2 regions of the Marinobacter antarcticus genome follow, and region 2 is predicted to be linked to the other one. Evidence: riboswitches for the same ligand, from Rfam matches in the RefSeq annotation. Region 2 holds a riboswitch; the other holds the start of a gene.
The links. A riboswitch is a leader RNA that binds a small molecule or an ion and turns the genes downstream of it on or off. The one in region 2 is predicted to bind cobalamin.
Positions count from the first base shown of each region.

Region 1: another riboswitch for cobalamin. It lies ahead of BUA49_RS03030 (ribonucleoside-diphosphate reductase subunit alpha); the one in region 2 lies ahead of BUA49_RS01860 (TonB-dependent receptor domain-containing protein).

Region 1 covers NZ_FRAQ01000001.1:651,915-657,050, reverse strand. Annotated here, with positions in the region: partial or broken gene BUA49_RS03030 (ribonucleoside-diphosphate reductase subunit alpha) at 1-2,171, opposite strand, end outside; cobalamin riboswitch at 2,338-2,533, opposite strand; gene BUA49_RS03025 (DUF3047 domain-containing protein) at 2,720-3,355, shown strand; gene BUA49_RS03020 (substrate-binding periplasmic protein) at 3,361-4,134, opposite strand; gene nhaB (sodium/proton antiporter NhaB) at 4,300-5,136, opposite strand, start outside.
Region 2 covers NZ_FRAQ01000001.1:387,287-392,422, reverse strand. Annotated here, with positions in the region: gene BUA49_RS01870 (histidine phosphatase family protein) at 1-277, opposite strand, end outside; gene cobT (nicotinate-nucleotide--dimethylbenzimidazole phosphoribosyltransferase) at 270-1,340, opposite strand; cobalamin riboswitch at 1,549-1,759, shown strand; gene BUA49_RS01860 (TonB-dependent receptor domain-containing protein) at 2,022-3,731, shown strand; gene BUA49_RS01855 (cobalamin-binding protein) at 3,815-4,678, shown strand; gene BUA49_RS01850 (FecCD family ABC transporter permease) at 4,709-5,136, shown strand, end outside.

The DNA of each region.
Region 1 (5,136 bases), 260 kb from region 2:
ACCAGCCAACGGGCGTCAATCTCGAACGCGGTGGCGTAACGGGATTTCAGTTCGGTGGGTATGCGGTCAATTTGCTGCACGCTGCCGTCGTAGTATTTGAGGTCGTTTACCATCACGTTGTCCCACAGGCCTTCGGCCTTGAGGTCGCGCACCAGCGAGGGGTTCACCACGGTGAATTCGCCGGACAGGTTCGATTTGACGAACAAGTTCTGATACGCCGGCTCGATGGACTGCGACACCCCTATGATGTTGGAGATGGTGGCGGTGGGCGCGATGGCCATCACGTTGCTGTTGCGCATACCGTAATGGGCAATGAGGTCGCGCACGGGAGCCCAGTCCAAACGGCTTTCGGTGTTCACGCTCAAGTCGCCTTCAAGGCGCGCGGCTTTAAGCAGTTCGATGGAATCGATAGGCAGTATGCCCTGGCTCCACAGGGAACCTTCGTAGCTTTCATAGGCGCCCCGCTCTGCCGCCAGCTGGGCGGATGCGCGAATGGCGAAGTAGCTCAACTGCTCCATGGCCAGATCAGCGAATTCCACCGCTTGTGGGCTGGTGTACGGCAGGCGCAGTGCGTACAGCGCATCCTGAAAACCCATCAGGCCCAGACCGACCGGGCGGTGCTTGAGGTTTGAGTTGCGAGCCTGGGGTACTGCGTAGAAGTTGATGTCGATAACGTTGTCGAGCATGCGCACGGCAGTGTTAACGGTAAGTTCCAGGCGCTTCACGTCCAGTTCGCCATTGGCAATGTGGGCGGCCAGATTCACCGAGCCCAGGTTGCACACGGCAATTTCGTCGGCACTGGTGTTCAGGGTGATTTCGGTACACAGGTTGGAGCTGTGAACCACGCCTTTGTGCTGCTGCGGCGAGCGCAGGTTGCAGGGGTCTTTGAAGGTAATCCACGGGTGCCCGGTTTCAAACAGCACGGTCAGCATTTTGCGCCACAGTTGTTTCGCCGGGAGGATTTTGAACAGCTCGATTTTGCCCTCCGCGGCCAAGGCTTCGTAGTGCTCGTATCGTTCACGGAAAGCGTTGCCGTAAAGGTCGTGCAAGTCTGGCACGTCGCTGGGGCTGAACAGGGTCCAGTCGCGATCCTGGCGCATGCGCTCGATCAGCAAATCCGGCACCCAGTTGGCGGTGTTCATATCGTGGGTGCGGCGGCGCTCGTCGCCGGTGTTTTTGCGCAGCTCCAGAAACTCTTCGATATCCAGGTGCCAGCTTTCCAGGTAGGCGCACACCGCTCCTTTGCGCTTACCGCCCTGGTTGACGGCTACGGCGGTGTCGTTCACTACTTTCAAAAACGGCACTACGCCCTGGCTTTGGCCGTTGGTGCCTTTAATGCGGGAGCCCAGCGCGCGCACCGGCGTCCAGTCGTTACCCAGGCCGCCAGCCCATTTGGACAACATCGCGTTATCACGAATAGCACCGTAGATGTCTTCCAGGTCGTCGCCGACAGTCGTCAGGTAGCAGGACGACAGCTGGGAATGGAGAGTGCCGCTGTTGAACAGCGTGGGAGTAGAAGCCATGTAGTCGAACGACGACAACAGATTATAGAACTCGATGGCGCGGCTGTTGGGGTCGTCTTCACGCAGTGCCAGGCCCATGGCAACGCGCATGAAAAATACCTGCGGCAGTTCCAGGCGGTCTGCTTTCCAGTGCAGGAAGTACCTGTCATACAGCGTCTGCAGGCCCAGGAAACCAAACTGCAGGTCACGCTCGGGTTTCAGTTCCGCGCCCAGGCGTTCCATGTCGAATGCCGCCATGGCTTCGTCGAGCAACTCGTAGCCTATGCCCGCGCTGATGAAGGCGCTCAGGGCTTGGGGGTACACGTCGGCAAGGGTCAGGCTGGCGTCCAGCTTCAGTGCGGTTACGCTCTCAAGGCGCAGCTGTTCCAGCAATAAGCGGGCGGTAACGGCGCTGTAGTCCGGCTCGCGCTCGATGCGTCCCCGGGCGGTCATGATCAGAGCTGTCAGCACTTCGGCTTCGTCGATACCGTTGTAGAGGTTGTGTATGGCGTCGTCCATCAGGGATTCGCCATCAATACCGTCGAGCCCGAAAGCGGCACTGTCGACCTGCTGTTTCATCAGGCCCAGGTCCAGCGCTACGGTGCGTCCGCCAGCCTGTTTTACGGTCAGGGTCGGGTGCGCTTCTGTGTCGGATGGCGATGCGGGCCGGGCTTCGGCCAGAGCTGTAGCAGACATACCGTTATCTCCTGAATACGCGTGAGTTCTGTAACCTTCGCGTACGCAGGACAAACCAGCACCAGCCAGTGATGGCTGTGACAGTGCCGTGTTCGTTGCTGCTCACCTTGTAGGGCCAGATGCAGGCGCCTGAGTCGCGAAGGTGCAGTCTTCCCTGGCAGGTCTTCGGACTCAGGAGCATGAACCTGCAGGTTCTGCCTTGCGTGGCGACTTCCCGGCCTGAGCCAGTGTCTTTATGCCACGCTCGTTCCCCAATACCGCTGCGCGTCAGTTCCGGATTCTCACCGGATTCCCGATACCATATCTGGTATCTAACCAAGGATTTCGGCACTATATACGGGAAGAATATGAAGGACAAGGCACTTTCCCTCAATCCGCCGGTCTGTCACAGACACACTGCAAAGTGGGACGAATTCATGCACATCAACACCCGCCCTGTTATCTGGCTGCTGCTTGCGGCATTCAGTCTGACCTCTTCCCAATTGCTGGCACAGGAGTCATTGCTTCCGACATTCTCGAAAATGACGTCGCTTTCAGATGGCTGGGAGCCGCTGGAGTTTCCCAACATAGATCAGCACTCGCGCTACGAATTGATCCGCGAGAACGACGCTCAGGTGGTAAAAGCGCAAACCTCCGGCGGTGCTTCCGGCCTGATCACCCGGCTGAATATAAAGCCGGAAGGCTCGCTGATGCTGAGCTGGAAGTGGAAGGTGTCCAATGTATTTGAGAAAGGCGATGCCCGGAAAAAATCCGGCGATGACTACCCTGCCCGGATTTACGTCGCCTTTGAGTTCCAGCCCGATAAAGCGGGTTTTTTCGAGCGTGCGAAGCGTAAAACGGTGGAGCTGTTATTCGGCGAGGAGTTGCCGGGCAATGCCCTGAACTACATCTGGGCAAATACCCTGCCGGAGGGCGAGTTTATTACCAACCCCTATACAGACAAAACCGTGATGATTGCTGTCAATTCAGGCAGCCAGCAGGCTGGTGAGTGGGTAAGCATCGAACGGGATATTGTTGCAGATTACCGCGAGGCCTTCGGTGAAAGCCCGCCGCCGATCCGGGGTATCGCGATCATGTCGGATTCAGACAACACCGGTGAGCAGGCAACCGCCTGGTATGGCGATATCACTCTCAGCCCTGCAAATCCGGACTCATAACCTTCCTAGCGCGGGCCTCCAGGAAAACCGGGAATAACGAAGTCAGAATCGAAATCCCGGACAGGTGGCACCTCACCCCGGCCGACAAGTCGCAGATAGGCATCGTCGAATTGTTCCCGGAGCAGCGCGGCCCTGGGGCTTGCCAGGGAATACATCCAGGCCAAATAACGCGACCGCAGTTCCGACCCCCGAATCTTGCTGTCCGATGGCTGGGTCATGATTGCCTCAAGCGGCTGGCGGTAATCCAGAACGTAATCACCGCGTTTCAGCTTGAGCATCTCGAGCGCTGCGCGATTGTTAGGGGCTTCAGTAAGCCGTATGTTTTCAGAGCTTTCAAGCCATGAAAGCAGGCCGCCATAGGTGTAGCCACTGATCACGATAACGGTTTTCCCCGCAAGCTGGTCAAAGTGTGTCAGCGGCTCTGAAGCCTCAAGGTACCAGGCGAACAATTGCACAGGATCAGCATTGACCCAGCTTTCAAGAACCTCCCCCTGAATGCCAGGCACTCCGGACAGTCCGGGCCAGAGATCTACCGTTCCATCTTTCAGATACAGGTAGATTCGGCTGACCGGCAGGTAAATAAACTCTGCCTCATAACCCGCTTCTTTCACGACTTTTCGCGTGAGCTCGATAAATTGCCCTGCAGGCTCACTACGTTCGTTCTGGTATTCGAGGGGAGGAAACTCGGTGTAGCCAATGCGCAGCTTATACGGGTCAACGTCGGCCCAAACGGGTCTTGCCAGAACGGCGATCGCCAGCCATGCAAAGATAATTACCAACCGGGGCCCTGAAACCGGAAGCCCGCCTGGGAGCAAAAATGATTTCAAGGATCTGGACATAACACCAACAAATTGAAATATACGGATTGATGAACAGCGTAAGCGGAGGTTAGCAGACCTGCCTGAAAAAAATACCGGCTGTCACATCAAAACAACGACTAACCATCAGATATGATAGCTAACCATATACAAGCCGACTCCGCCCATCACCAAGGTATACGGGAACGCCATCACGACCATCCTTCCATACGAAAGCCGCACCAGTGGTGCAATGGCTGAGGTCAGCAGAAACAGGAAGGCGGCCTGCCCGTTTGGCGTTGCTACGCTTGGCAGATTAGTTCCAGTGTTGATGGCGACTGCCAGATCCTGAAAGTGTTCATAGCTGATACTGCCGGCGTCCAGGGCCTGTTTGACCTCGCTGATATACACCGTCGCAACAAACACGTTGTCGCTGATCATTGAGAGCAGCCCGTTGGCAATAAAGAACATGCCTGGCTGCTGGCTTTCTGGAAGCGACAATACGTAGTCAATAATTGGCTTGAACAGGTGCTGTTCGTGAATCACTGCCACCACGGCAAAAAACACCACCAGCAAGGAGGTAAACGGCAGTGACTCCTGAAAGGCTTTGCCGATCTGATGTTCGCCGGTAACCCCGGTAAACGAGGTGATGAGAATAATAACCAGCAGGCCAATCAGGCCCACTTCTGCCACATGCAGGGCCAGACCAAGCACCAGTATGACCGCCGCAATCGCCTGTACCCAAAGCGCGGCCTGATCGGCCTTGGTGCGCTTTGTGCGTTCATTGTCGGCAAACTCTTCCAATACCCTCCTGACGGGTTTCGGAAGCCGTCCGCCATAGCCAAACCAGCGCATCTTCTCCAGCACCCAGCAGGTTAGCAGCCCGGCTGCCAGCACGGGCAGGCTCACCGGCGCCATATGCAGAAAAAACTCGACAAAGTTCCAGTCCACAACCTTGGCGATCAGCAGATTCTGGGGTTCACC
Region 2 (5,136 bases):
CGGTGCGCCCTTCCCAATCTCCGAAGTTGATCTCCCTCAGGCGCTCATCACTGTGAAGAGGAATCTGATAGCGGTCCGCCAGTTCCCGGGCAAAGTGAACGCAGCGCAGCATGGGTGAGGTAACGATGGCATCCCAGCGGTCAGCTTCGGTAATGGCATCGCGCATTTGCTGCCAACCGGCGTCGCTCAGCGGGTCGTCTTTGCTGCCACGATACATGGGCCCGCCCTCGGGTTCGCCGTGGCGGATGAGATCAAACACCGTTGTGCTATCAGCCATCGTGACTGCCCTCTTTATTGCTGACGCCTGAGTCTGCAAAGCTGGCCATGTTGTTATGAAGTTCACACGCAACCCGCAGCAGCGGAACGGCTGCAGCTGCGCCGCTGCCTTCGCCGAGACGCATCTCGAGATCAAGCAGTGGCTCCGCATTCATTGCTGTCAGAATAGCCTGATGTCCTGGTTCGGCTGAACGGTGGGCGAACATTAACCAGGGGCGGATACCCGGCTGCTGGCTGACCGCGATCAGTGCCGCGACAGAGACGATATAACCATCAATCAACACCGGAATGGATCGTGCGGCGCAACCGGCAACAGCACCCGCCAGAGCGGCAATCTCAAAACCACCGAAGGCCTCGAGCACGGCCATGGGATCCTGATCGTCATCGTGGCGCTGAAGCGCGCTGATAATGACCTCGGCTTTACGGCGCACACCGGCCATGTTCAGGCCTGTGCCCGGGCCGGCCAGTTTCATCGGGTTCTTGCTCATCAGCGCACAGGCAATGGCCGTTGCCGAGGTGGTGTTGCCTATGCCCATCTCACCGCCGATGAACAGCTGGCAGCCCTTATCTGCCGCCCGTTGAGCTGCTGCATCGCCGTGGTTCAGGGCAGTGCACACCTGCTCGGTGGTCATGGCATTGGTTGCCGCAAAATTTCGGGTGCAGGGCGCTATACGAGCGTCTACGACGCCGGGCAAACCGGGCTCGACGTCAGATATAGTGCCAAGGTTTACAACTTCCAGTCCTGCGCCCAGCGATTTAGCCAAAACACTGATTGCTGCACCACCGTTGGCGAAGTTCGCAATCATCTGGGCGGTAACCGCCTGGGGATATGCAGAAATCCCTTCTTCGCAGATGCCGTGATCACCCACAAAGACGCTGATCTGGATGTGATCAAGCGCCGGCTTGTCTGTGCCCTGAAGCCCGGCAAGCCGAATGGCAACATCTTCCAGTCTGCCCAGTGAGCCTGCGGGCTTTGTCAACACACTTTGCCGCTGCGCGGCCTGCTCAAAGAAACGCGCCTCGGGTTGCCGGGGAGGGTTGATCCAACCGCTGGGAAAAGACATTGCACAATACCTTCAGACATTGAAATACCGTAACGCAGGTTCTGATTACGGAGGGAGAGTGTGACTTGAGTTCAATACAATATGGTGCGGGATCATACTCCGGCTGGGTGCAATGAGGTAGGTTTGAAGGAGCGGGCGGCTGCGTTGTTCGGGTGCCGCCTTGAAGTAATTGCGCGTTGTCATTGACCAGACATTAACGCATTGTTAGCCTTTGACGGCGTTTTCAGGTGCCTTCAGAGACAGTCCACGCATTGTTTCAAGGTGAAACGGGAAGCCGGTTAAAGTCCGGCACTGCCCCCGCAACGGTAAGTGAGAGTAAGGCGAAGAGTAATGCCACTATGCAACCGCATGGGAAGGCGTCGCTGATCAGTATATCTGAGCTCACAAGTCCGGAGACCGGCCTGGAAATACACCGAACGCTGCGGAGGGCAGTTGTGGTGGGTTGATGCCGATCCGGTTTTCGGAATTATCCCCCCTCCCTTTGTATAGCGATTGCTCGTTCAATTCTTGACGACGAGCTTTGGCTGTCTGCGCAGCGCATAAAAACATCCATGCGGGTGCGCATGGTATTCCTGTGAGTGCGAATTAATGAAAGTCTCCCGGCTAGCTGTGGGCAGTTTTATTTTGCCTTTTTCTCTCAATCCTTTTTCAGTTGTGATCTCGCAGGAATCGACAGATTCTTTGACGGATCCTATCGTTGTCACTGCGACCCTTGGCCCGAAAACCACTGGAGAAAGTCTTTCTTCGGTGACCGTTATCGGTGAGAAAGATATTCGCCTTCAACAGCCAAAAGAATTTCGTGAACTCCTCGAATCCCAGCCTGGCGTATCCGTTTCCCGGAGTGGGTCGTTTGGCAAGCAAACCAGTGTTTTTATCAGGGGGCACGCTTCAGACGCGTCTGTACTTCTGGTGGATGGCATTCGAGTTCGTTCCGCGACGGTTGGTGGTGCTGCGTGGCAGTATCTGCCGCCTCAGTTAATCAACCGAATTGAAATTGTCAGAGGCGGTCGGAGTAGTCTCTATGGTGCTGATGCGGTTGGCGGCGTGATACAGGCCTTTACCTTGCCTCAACATGAGGGCAAGAGCGGTTGGTTAGAGGCTGGTGCCGGGAATTATGACAGCCAACAATATGCCGCCGGTGCAGCATTTTCGGGTAATTCATCAAAACTTAGTATTGGCGTTAATCGCTTCCGGACGGAGGGCGCGCCTGTTATCAGAGACGGTGATGACAAAAGCTACAACAGCACGTCGGGCGCCGCGAGCGGCTCTCATGAATTCAATAATGGCGTCCGCACTGGTTTCACGTTCCTGAATGCTGACGGTGACAGTGAATACGCGGGTGGTGAAGAGGATTTCGTATTCCAGGTCGCGGGTGTGAGTTTGGATGTTCCTGTTACCGAAAACTGGCGAACATTACTGCAGTTATCCGATGCGAGAGATGAGTTGGAAGACTTTAGTTCCTTTCCCGGGGTCTTCAATACCAGAACTCGAAATTCTCGATTGGAAAACTGGCTGACCTCGGGTACTCACGAATTTGTGCTGGGAGCTGAGTATACGGTGGATCAGGTAGACAGCTCTGTGTCTTATGACGAGCGCAGCCGCTCCAACAGTGCTGTTTTTAGTCAGGCACTATTGAACTTTGGGGCGCTGGATATCCATTTAAGCGCGCGGAGCGACGATAATGAATCGTACGGTACCGAGCAAACCTGGGGCGCCGGAGCCGGATATGCACTGGACAGACATCATCGAATTCGTGCCAGTGCGGGTACGTCGTTCAAGGCACCGTCCTTCAACGATCTTTACTACCCAAACTTTGGGAACCCCGATCTTCAGCCAGAAGAAGCAACAAGTTATGAGCTGGGGATAGAAGGTCGTTATGTGAGATGGTTCTGGGACGTAGCTGTATTCCATTCAGATGTAGAAGACCTGTCTCTGCCATCGCAAGATGCCGCCGGGAGCATACCGGAAGCTCGCTTGCGGGGTGTCGAGTTCAGTAGTGGCTGGATTCAAAATGGTTGGAGCCTCAAAGTTGTTGCCAGCGCAGGCGACTACGAGGATAAAAGAGATGGGAGACAATTGATCCGGAGGGCTGAGAATACGGTTCGCGTGGATCTGGACAAAGAGCTTGGCACCTGGGTTTTAGGTACAACAGTTCGCGCCGAAAGTCAGCGGTATGATGATCTCTTTATGATTGGCCGTGAGCGTATTGCTGGCTATGGCACATGGGATCTCCGTGCCCGGAAGGACCTTGCCCCAGGTTGGGTTGCCTCTCTAACCCTGGGTAACGTTCTGGATAAAGAATACACGACAGCCAAGCGGTTCGATAATGCGGATTATATCAGCGCTGGCCGGACCGCATTTCTCTCTGTAAGGTATGAATTCGGTCTTTAAAAGGTATGGTAACTCGTTTGTTCGGCCCGGAAAAAGATGTGAGGACAAGAACTTATAGAATCAATGCCTGGTCTTTCTTGGCTATTGTGATTTTTGTTGTTCTTGCGTCATATAGCAGAGAGGGCACTGCTATATGCGTCCGGGATGATTCCGGCCAGACCGTCTGCCTTCCTGCACCGGCCAAGCGCATAGTAACGCTGTCTCCAGGAGCGACCGAGCTCATGTTTTCTGCCGGCGCCGGTGATCAGATTGTCGCGGTTGTGGCATACAGTGACTACCCTCCCGCCGCTCTGGAACTGCCATCAGTGGGTACTAACACCCGGATAGATATGGAAGCGCTGCTGGCGCTCAAGCCAGATCTGGTCATCACTTGGGTAACGGGTAACCCGCCAGCACAGGTCGAACTGCTGCAAGAGCTTGGTTTGCCGCTGTTTGCCATTGAGCCGCGTACATTTGAAGGGGTTTCCAGTGCTATTGAGCGTCTGTCTGCGCTGGCAGGAACGGAGACCGAGGGTTTTGCTGAAGCAGAACGTTTTCGCGCTGGTATTAGTGAGTTGTCTGAGCAGTACCGCGATGCTGAAGCCATACCGGTTTTTTACCAGGTTTGGGCGCAGCCTCTTATGACTATTAATAACGATCATTTGATTGGCAAGGTGCTTCAGCTGTGTGGTGGCATGAACGTCTTTGGTGGTATGCCGCGCCTGGTGCCACGAATCAGCGCAGAGGTGGTGCTGCAGGCCAACCCTCATGCCATTATTACTGCAAGCGTTGACGGTGTCAGCGATGACCAGCTCGACCTTTGGAAAAGCTATTCCGGGCTAAGCGCCGTTAAACGAAATAACCTGTTCTTTGTACCCGCATCATCGATATCAAGGCCGACGCCGCGGCTTCTCGAAGCCACCAGACTGATTTGTGAAAAGCTGGATGTTGCCCGTGAGCGCCTCTGATAGCGGTGACAATTTGCAGGCGGGCGGCTGATGGTCCGCCCTCTGATCAGTCTCAGCGTGATAGCGCTTTTCGCCGTTCTGGTGGCCCTGGCGCTGGGTAGCGTCAATGTCTCCTTTCCCGAGCTTTGGCAGGTTATTCAGGGCGAAGGCAGCGTTCTGAATCGCACCCTTTTACTGGACCTGCGCCTGCCGCGCACTCTTGCAGCTTTTGCCACGGGTGGTTTGCTGGCGGTTGCTGGCGCGCTTATGCAGGTACTTCTGCGAAATCCGCTGGCCGATCCCTATGTGCTGGGGTTATCTGGCGGTGCTGCGGTGGGTGCGCTGCTGGCGATGCTGGCTGGAATGGGAACTCTGCTGATATCAGGTTCCGCCTTCGCCGGAGCCATGCTGGCAACGCTGCTGGTCTTTGGCATCGCTCACGGCACGGGAAGCTGGACACCGTCCCGCCTGCTGCTCAC